4 regions of the Pectobacterium hainanensis genome follow, and region 2 is predicted to be linked to each of the others. Evidence: predicted binding sites of a transcription regulator. Region 2 holds the regulator's gene; each other region holds the start of a gene.
The links. The regulator CRP, encoded in region 2, controls carbon source genes, mostly activating them, when cyclic AMP is high. The targets are predictions, from matches to a motif close to ATGTGANNNNNNTCACAT.

Region 1 (2,208 bases), on a different contig from region 2:
GACATATCCGCCGCAGGCGGCAACCATCGGCCCCAGCATCAATGACGTCACATCGCCGACGCCCCCGGTTGAGTGTTTATCTACCAGCGGACCATTCAGATTCAACCCTTTCCAATCAAGCACTGTGCCAGAATCACGCATTGCCAGCGTGAGGGCCACACGTTCTTCCATAGACATATCATGAAAGTAAATCGTCATTGCTAATGCAGCAATTTGCCCTTCAGACACCGTGTTATCGCGGATCCCATTGATGAAAAAACGGATTTCTTCGGCACTCAGTACGTTACCATCCCGCTTTTTACGAATAATTTCCTGGATCAGAAACAAGCTGCCTCTCCCGTTTAGCAAACAAAATGATGGATAAACCATGACGCACTAGCGTTTCCATCACGATGTATTAATAGCTGCTCTGCTGCCCCGCTGTCTGCTGGCCTAACACCGTCAGCAGGTTGGCTAACAAGCTGGATGCCCCAAAGCGGAAATGACGCGAATTAACCCAGCCAGGCCCCATGATGTCATCAGCCAATTGCAGATAAATGGCAGCGTCTTCAACATTCCTTACGCCACCAGCGGCCTTGAACCCAACACGCTCGCCCACGCCTTTATCACGAATCACCTGCAACATGATCGCCGCACTTTGCGGCGTGGCATTCACTGACACTTTACCAGTCGAGGTTTTAATAAAATCAGCCCCCGCATCAATCGCGATCTCGCTAGCCTGACGGATCAGCGATGCCTGTTTCAATTCACCGGTTTCAATAATCACCTTCAGCAGAACGTTGGCTGCCTGACATACTGCTTTGCAGGCTTTGACCAATGCAAAACCAGGCTGCGAATCACCCATCATTAACGAACGATAAGGAAATACGACATCCACTTCGTCCGCACCGTAGGCTATCGCCGCTTTGGTTTCCGCTACCGCAATATCAATATCATCATTGCCGTGGGGAAAATTGGTTACTGTGGCAATGCGGATATCGGGCGTTCCCTGCTCACGCAGAATTTTGCGCGCCAGTGGAATGAAACGTGGATAGAGGCAAATCGCCGCCGTTTTCCCCGCCGGGCTTTTAGCCTGATGACATAACGCGATAATCTTGTCATCCGTATCATCGTCGTTAAGGGTGGTTAAATCCATCAACCCCAGCGCACGCTGCGCTGCGGCAGTTAATGTCGTCATACAACACTCCAACTCGTCAGCCGGTTTACGGCAAAAAACATCACCTGATATCGTTGAATACCAGTACGTTTGGCGAGCGGACTTGGTTCCCTGAAGATAGCGCTCTGAGAAAAGTACCTGTCGAGGCCACCGAAATCCCTCTCACCGCAATCAATCTTCCTCTGCGATTTCTTCCGCGATCACTTCAGCGCCGAAAGAAATGATTCAACAAGTTGAACACGCCGCTCCCGGCTATTTTGTGTTTTTCTTCACATTTAATGTAAATCGAATGCAATAGAAAACAATTATATGTGATTTTTGTCACATGTAATTCTATGAATATCCCTGTCGATGAGTTAAGCATAGCGGTTTCTCCCTGATTCAAAGAGAAACCGTATGCAGAGTAGGATAATTATTGACCTGCGGAGAACTGATTGGTCACACGAGGGAAATAAAGGGGAAAAAGCCCTATTTTTCGCCATTATTCTTTTACTGTATGTGAAAGCTAATTACAGTAAGCGCCTCATTAACCGTATTGTTTCCGAAACTGCGATTCACCTATGGCTGAAGATTCAAAAAATCCTTGTTGGTATGTTTACCTCTTGCGTACTCCATCAGGCTCGCTTTATACCGGCATCACGACGGATGTCAGTCGCCGTCTGAATCAACATCAAACGGGAAAAGGGGCAAAATCTCTGCGAGGAAAGGGGGAGTTGACGCTGGTCTTTCAGTGCCCGGTAGGCGATCGCTCAAATGCGCTTAAACTGGAATATCGCATCAAGCAGTTGAACAAAAGCCAAAAAGAAAGGCTGGTGCAGAACCAGCCTGAGACACTCAGTATTGATACGCTATCTGCTGGCACACTCTGCTAACACATCGCGTTAGAAAAAGCGGGTAAACGGCTCGGCATATTCCACCAATCCACTCGCACCGTCGAACCCTTGTTCACCTTCAGCACAATCGTCATCGGCAACATAATTATCCGACAGCGGATAAACCTGAAAGGCCGATTCGCTATCCGGCCAACGACAGTGCAAGTTCTGCTCCGCAGC
Region 2 (2,208 bases):
GGGCTGAGGCGAATGAAGCCGCTTTTAAGCTAGCCCGTCACTATGCGATCAAACGTCATAGCCCGTATAAAACCAAGATCATCGCCTTCTACAATGCATTCCATGGCCGTACGCTGTTTACCGTTTCGGTTGGCGGACAGCCTAAATATGCAGATGGTTTCGGGCCAAAACCAGCGGATATCGTGCATGTTCCTTTTAACGATCTGGCAGCGGTTAAGGCCGTGATGGATGATCACACCTGTGCTGTCGTGCTGGAACCCGTGCAAGGTGAAGGGGGGATCACCCCGGCAACGCAGGAGTTTTTGCAGGGCGTGCGCGAGCTATGCGATCAACATCATGCGTTATTGGTGTTTGATGAAGTCCAAAGTGGAATGGGTAGAACGAGCAAGTTATTTACCTATATGCATTACGGTATTACGCCAGATATCTTAACGACGGCAAAAGCGTTGGGCGGTGGTTTTCCGATCAGCGCCATGCTGACAACTGAAGAAATTGCTTCAGTGATGACGGTGGGTGTGCATGGCACGACGTACGGTGGCAATCCACTGGCTTGTGCTGTAGCGGAAGCTGCATTGGATACAATTAATACGCCAGAAGTGCTGTCTGGCGTGGCTGAGCGCCATGATAAGTTCGTCCGTGAGTTGGAAAAAATTAACCAGCAGTATGGTATTTTCGAGCAAATTCGCGGCATGGGATTATTGATAGGGGCAGAGTTGACACCGGAGTGGCATGGCCGAGCGCATGACTTTTTGGCAGCGGCAACGGAGCAAGGGGTTATGGTGTTGATGGCAGGCCCGAATGTGATTCGTTTTGTTCCCTCATTGGTCATTGAGATGGATGATATTGAACAAGGAATGGCGAAGTTTGCGAAGGCCGTCGAGTGCGTGGTGAATGCCGCCGATTGATGCGTGTCATCATGAGAGCGTAAAAAAAGCGTGAAGTCGCCTTCACGCTTTTTTTATCGGTTAAAGATGGGATTAACGAGTGCCGTAAACGACAATCGTTTTGCCATGTGCGGAGATCAGATTCTGGTCTTCCAACATTTTCAGAATGCGGCCCACGGTTTCACGTGAGCAACCAACAATTTGTCCAATTTCCTGACGAGTAATTTTTATTTGCATGCCATCCGGGTGAGTCATGGCATCCGGTTGTTTTGCCAGGTTTAACAGCGTTTGGGCAATACGGCCTGTTACATCAAGGAAAGCCAGGTTACCCACTTTTTCTGACGTCACCTGCAAGCGGCTTGCCATTTGTGCGGACAAACGCATCAGGATATCAGGGTTGACCTGAATCAGTTGCCGAAATTTCTTATAAGAGATTTCAGCGACTTCACAAGCCGTTTTTGCGCGAACCCAAGCACTACGCTCCTGACCTTCTTCAAACAGGCCAAGTTCGCCGATAAAATCCCCCTGATTAAGATAAGAGAGAATCATTTCTTTGCCTTCTTCATCTTTGATCAGCACTGCGACGGAGCCTTTCACGATGTAGTAAAGCGTTTCTGCTTTTTCACCTTGGTGAATCAGCGTGCTCTTCGATGGATACTTATGGATATGGCAATGAGAAAGGAACCATTCGAGAGTTGGGTCTGTTTGCGGTTTGCCGAGAACCATTCGCTATCATCCTCTGTTGTAATTCACTGCGCAAATTACAGGGCTCAGAGTTCCCTGTACGGCGTATTTACTGCTAAAAAGTCAAAATCCGTGTAGGCAGAATGACGTCAGGGAATATACTGGAACCGAATATCTGGCGACGCCATCATCTTCCTTGTATCTGAGTTTGTCCAGAACAGGCAGATTCTACCTTCGTTTTTAACACAGCTTGAAGGAAGTGTCTTGTGTTGTCTCGCTTCAGCATGACAAAGGTCTGGTTATCATCTTTTTTTGTATAGTAACGGTATAAATTTTCAAAAATTTTTTAGTGGAGGCACTATGCAGGCACGGGTTAAATGGGTGGAAGGATTAACGTTTCTGGGCGAATCCTCATCAGGGCATCAGATTTTGATGGATGGTAATGCGGGTGATAAAGCGCCGAGCCCGATGGAGATGGTTTTGATGTCGGTAGGCAGTTGTAGCGCGATTGATGTGGTATCGATTTTACAGAAAGGACGTTACGATGTTATCGATTGTGAAGTGAAACTGACTTCGGAACGCAGAACGGAATCCCCTCGCTTGTTTACGCATATTAATCTGCATTTTATGGTCACGGGAA
Region 3 (2,208 bases), on a different contig from region 2:
AGCATATAAAACAGGAGCATGGGATGAGAAGAATGATGGCGTATCGTGTGCGTTGGGTATGGTCCATTTTTGTTGTGCTGGTGGTGTTACAGATTGCAGGGTGTGGCGATAGTGAAACCGATCAACGTAGGGCGTTTACGGATTTTGTGCAAAATGTCCAACTTCAGCAGGATGGGAATTTACCACCGCTAACGGAGGAGCAGAAGAAGCGCTTTGGAGCATTTGTTAACGACTACGCGATTTTAACGACCTTTTCTCAGCAGTTTAACCAAGCTGTGAGGGAAAGTTTGGTGCCAATGATGTCGCAGGTTTCCCATATCCGTACACCGAAAGATTACCTGTCTCAGCGTGATGCGATCCGTCAGTCTATCGGTGCCATAAATATGCTAGGGCAACATGTTCAAACGGCAAAAGCACAAGCCGACAGCGCTCGGCAGGCGCTGAAACAACCGGAAGAGTTGCAGGTTGGTTACGATCGTTTGTATCACCGTATCGTCACTCAGCCGACCAACACATTACTGCCAATTATCCCTATTGCCCTTTCGTTTGCTCAGAATCTGGTCCAAGTTGGGGACTATTTGCAGGCACAAGGCGATCGGGTGGTTTTTAGCGGTTCTTCGATACAGTTCATGACGCAGCCCCAGGTTACCCAATATAACAGTCTGGTTTCTGGCTTGCCTGCCCAGCAGCAAAATGTATTAAACGCACTGAAGTCGTTGGGTGTGATGATACAACCGTAGCAGTATGGCGAATGGTCAACGGAAATGGATAGATGAAATAAATTGTGACCAAAATCACATAAATAGAATAAATGACGACTCTTAAATTGTGATTTAAGTCACAATTTTCACGGTGTCACGCTCGGTACTCATGATGTATTTTTAGCTTTTAATCGTTTTTTTGTGAAACAAATCACCTATTTGTGGCAGGTGTGTGGGGTTGTTGTGTGATTTTTGTCACGCTTTTGCCATGGAGTTGCGGTATGACAATAGCGTGTTAGAGTCCGCGCTGCATATAGCAATACTGACGGAGATGTTCTGTGGTGCATTGTTATCACGTCGTCTCACGATAATTATCACGCGCTCTTATTGTCAGCGCGTTTCAATAGGGGTGTGTTTTTATGCTTTCACCAGATTTTAAGGTCAAAGTGCAGAATTTTGGGCGCTTTTTGAGCAACATGGTGATGCCCAATATTGGCGCATTCATAGCCTGGGGTATTATTACCGCGCTGTTTATTCCTACTGGCTGGATTCCCAACGAGACGCTGGCAAAGCTTGTCGGCCCGATGATCACTTACTTGCTGCCGTTGTTGATCGGTTATACCGGTGGGCGTTTGGTTTTTGGTGAGCGTGGCGGTGTGGTTGGCGCCATTACGACTATGGGGGTGATTGCCGGGGCGGATATCCCGATGTTCCTGGGGGCTATGATTGTTGGCCCGTTAGGTGGTTGGGCGATTAAGCGTTTTGACAAAATCGTTGATGGCAAAATAAAAAGCGGTTTTGAAATGCTGGTTAACAACTTCTCTGCCGGTATCATCGGTATGTTGTTGGCTATTCTGTCATTTTTGGCTATCGGCCCGCTGGTTGAAGTCTTCTCTCAAGCGCTGGCTTCCGGCGTTAACCTGATGGTACAGAATAACCTGCTGCCATTTACGTCCATCTTCGTTGAACCAGCGAAGATTCTGTTCCTGAACAATGCTATCAACCACGGAATTTTCTCGCCGTTGGGTATTCAGCAGGCGACTGAAACCGGCAAATCCATTTTCTTCCTGATTGAAGCCAACCCTGGTCCGGGTCTGGGCGTGTTGATGGCTTATATGTTTTTTGGCCGTGGTAATGCAAAAGAGTCTGCGCCGGGTGCGATAATTATCCATTTCCTTGGCGGGATCCATGAAATCTATTTCCCTTATGTTCTGATGAATCCGCGTCTGATTATCGCGGTGATTCTGGGCGGTATGACTGGCGTCTTCACGTTGAGCGTTCTGGGCGGTGGCCTGGTTTCCCCGGCTTCCCCAGGGTCAATTCTGGCTGTGCTGGCAATGACGCCCAAAGGTGCCTACTTTGCTAACATCGTAGCCATTACGGCGGCATTTGCGGTTTCTTTCATCGTTTCTGTGATTTTGCTGAAGAGTATGAAGCAAAAGAACGAAGAAGATTTAAGTGAAGCGACTCGCCGTGTGCAGGAAATGAAATCGGTTGCTAAAGGGCA
Region 4 (2,208 bases), on a different contig from region 2:
GAAATCAATATCGACTTTAGAGCGGTAAGTCAGACCAAAGCGATGCTTATCATTCACTTCATATAAAATGCCTGCATTCCAGCCATATCCCCACTCTTTACCTTCTAAATGTGCGAGTTCAGAGGAGGGTTGCAATCCAAATGCTGGGGCAAGTTCACCGGCCCGGCGAACGATTTTTGCATCGGCATAAACAGCATTCACACCCAGACCGAAACTGAAATGTTGATTCAGACGGTAAGCGGCGCTCAGGTTCAGGTTAGAGGTCACCAGATCGGTTTCTCCGCCGATGGAACCTGCGGCATAGTTATCGTTGAATTCGGTTGCCAGACCATAGTTGGTCACTGCCGATGCCCCAATCGCCCATTGTTCATTGAGTGGCATAATAAAGTGCAGGTTTGGCACCCAGGCATGAGGGGCGATATTTTTGGCGCTAGTATTTTGTCCTGGGACTTGTGAGTTTTTGCCCTGAACGTCAATATCTGGATTGATATAGGTCACACCACCCGAAAAGGAAGGGCGATCGAACATTGTCATGGTCGCGGGGTTACGACTCCCGGAAGTCGCGTTGTCCGCTACCGCGCCTTCACCTGAAAATGCCCGCCCCAGACCTGATGATGAATATTCATTAAGCTGGAAGCCAGCGGAGTATGCATTCGTTGAAATCAGTGCCACTGCGACAGCGATTGCAGTATGTTTTAACAGGTTTTTCTGGCTCATGACCAAAACCTCTTTATGTGCTTGTTATTTAACTTTGTTACGCGGGGTAACAAGGGACGCGCATTGTAGGGGGCGCGGTCAGTCTGACAAATCAGACCAGTTGCCAAAGTATAAGTTGGGAATGTCAAAATGTTGCATTTGTGTATTAAAAAGATGTCTAAAATGATGCGAAATTAGATCCACTTAACAGTTTGGTTAATTTTGGTAATGAGAGGTTACGTGAAGATTACTTAGTCATAACAATAGGATGTGATGAGTGTCACTAAATTTCTCTGCAACCAGTAAATTCTAGTGCTGATGAAGTCTGGCAGGTAAAATAAAAAGGAATGCAGGATTTTTGAACTGGATCAAGTTGCCGCACCATAGAGGAATGAACGATGACAAACGCGATAAACAAATGTAGTGCTGAAGAAACCGCTGCCTGTTGCTGCGTGGATGTGGGTACCGTGATGGACAATACCGATTGTACAGCATCTTATAGTAGAGTTTTCACCAATCGCGCCGAAGCGGAAGAGACATTAAGCGCATTGACGGGAAAAGCACGCGCCGTAGAGTCTGAGCCTTGCCTGATCGAAAGTAAGATTGATGCGGTCGATGGTGGCGTGAAATTGGATATCGATTTTACCTTCAGTTGCCAGGCTGAAACGATGATTTTTCAACTCGGTCTGCGTTAATAGCGTTATCCTTATTGAAGGTCGGGCATCCGAACTTTAGATAAAGAATGGTGGCCGTTATCATTACGGTGTTGACGGCTACGATGAGCTTTCCTTCCTTATTGTTTTTTATTTCTCTTTTCTCGTATTACTCCTTGTTCATATTCACACTTTTGTGCCGTTCCCGTTTGCGTAATGTAACTATTTCGTTAACAATGAGATCAGGTCAGACCTGTTGTGCGCGTGTTGTATTCCTCTGTTAGACAGGAGCGTTTATGAACGAGGTATTACCACTGATAACCCGTCGTGGCGATCGCGTGGCGATTGTTAACGGGTTACGAACGCCATTTGCCCGTCAGGCAACGGCATATCACGGTGTGCCCGCGATGGATTTGGGAAAGATGGTGGTGAGTGAACTCCTTATTCGGACCGGAATCAATCCTGATGAGGTACAGCAGTTGGTGTTCGGTCAGGTGGTTCAGATGCCAGAGGCACCGAATATCGCCAGAGAAATCGTACTGGGAACGGGCATGAGTGTTCATACCGACGCTTATAGTGTCTCCCGTGCCTGCGCAACGAGCTTCCAGGCCGTCGTCAATATTGCAGAAAGTATTATGGCCGGAACGATTGATGTCGGTATTGCGGGGGGCGCGGACTCTTCTTCTGTTTTGCCTATTGGCGTGAGCAAAAAATTGGCCAGAACATTGCTGGATTTAAGCAAAGCCCGCTCGTTAAGCCAACGGCTTAAACTATTATCCCGCCTACGCCCCAGCGATTTACTGCCGGTCGCCCCTCCGGTGGCTGAATATTCCACCGGATTACGGATGGGTGACACGGC

Region 1: deoC (deoxyribose-phosphate aldolase) is a predicted target of CRP. The motif match lies at 1,414-1,431, and genes of this name have one in related genera.
Region 3: ACKPVM_RS13040 (PTS mannitol transporter subunit IICBA) is a predicted target of CRP. The motif match lies at 827-844, and genes of this name have one in related genera.
Region 4: ACKPVM_RS03310 (YfcZ/YiiS family protein) is a predicted target of CRP. The motif match lies at 965-982, and genes of this name have one in related genera.

What each region holds. Positions count from the first base shown of each region.
Region 1 is NZ_JBJYIN010000015.1:62,560-64,767, reverse strand. Features, by position in the region: gene deoA (thymidine phosphorylase) at 1-327, opposite strand, end outside; gene deoC (deoxyribose-phosphate aldolase) at 398-1,177, opposite strand; gene ACKPVM_RS15230 (GIY-YIG nuclease family protein) at 1,717-2,028, shown strand; gene ACKPVM_RS15225 (GNAT family N-acetyltransferase) at 2,038-2,208, opposite strand, start outside.
Region 2 is NZ_JBJYIN010000006.1:227,622-229,829, forward strand. Features, by position in the region: gene argD (bifunctional acetylornithine/succinyldiaminopimelate transaminase) at 1-905, shown strand, start outside; gene crp (cAMP-activated global transcriptional regulator CRP) at 978-1,610, opposite strand; gene ACKPVM_RS08455 (OsmC family protein) at 1,929-2,208, shown strand, end outside.
Region 3 is NZ_JBJYIN010000011.1:141,931-144,138, forward strand. Features, by position in the region: gene ACKPVM_RS13035 (DUF3053 domain-containing protein) at 24-740, shown strand; gene ACKPVM_RS13040 (PTS mannitol transporter subunit IICBA) at 1,121-2,208, shown strand, end outside.
Region 4 is NZ_JBJYIN010000002.1:261,685-263,892, forward strand. Features, by position in the region: gene fadL (long-chain fatty acid transporter FadL) at 1-717, opposite strand, end outside; gene ACKPVM_RS03310 (YfcZ/YiiS family protein) at 1,095-1,391, shown strand; gene fadI (acetyl-CoA C-acyltransferase FadI) at 1,646-2,208, shown strand, end outside.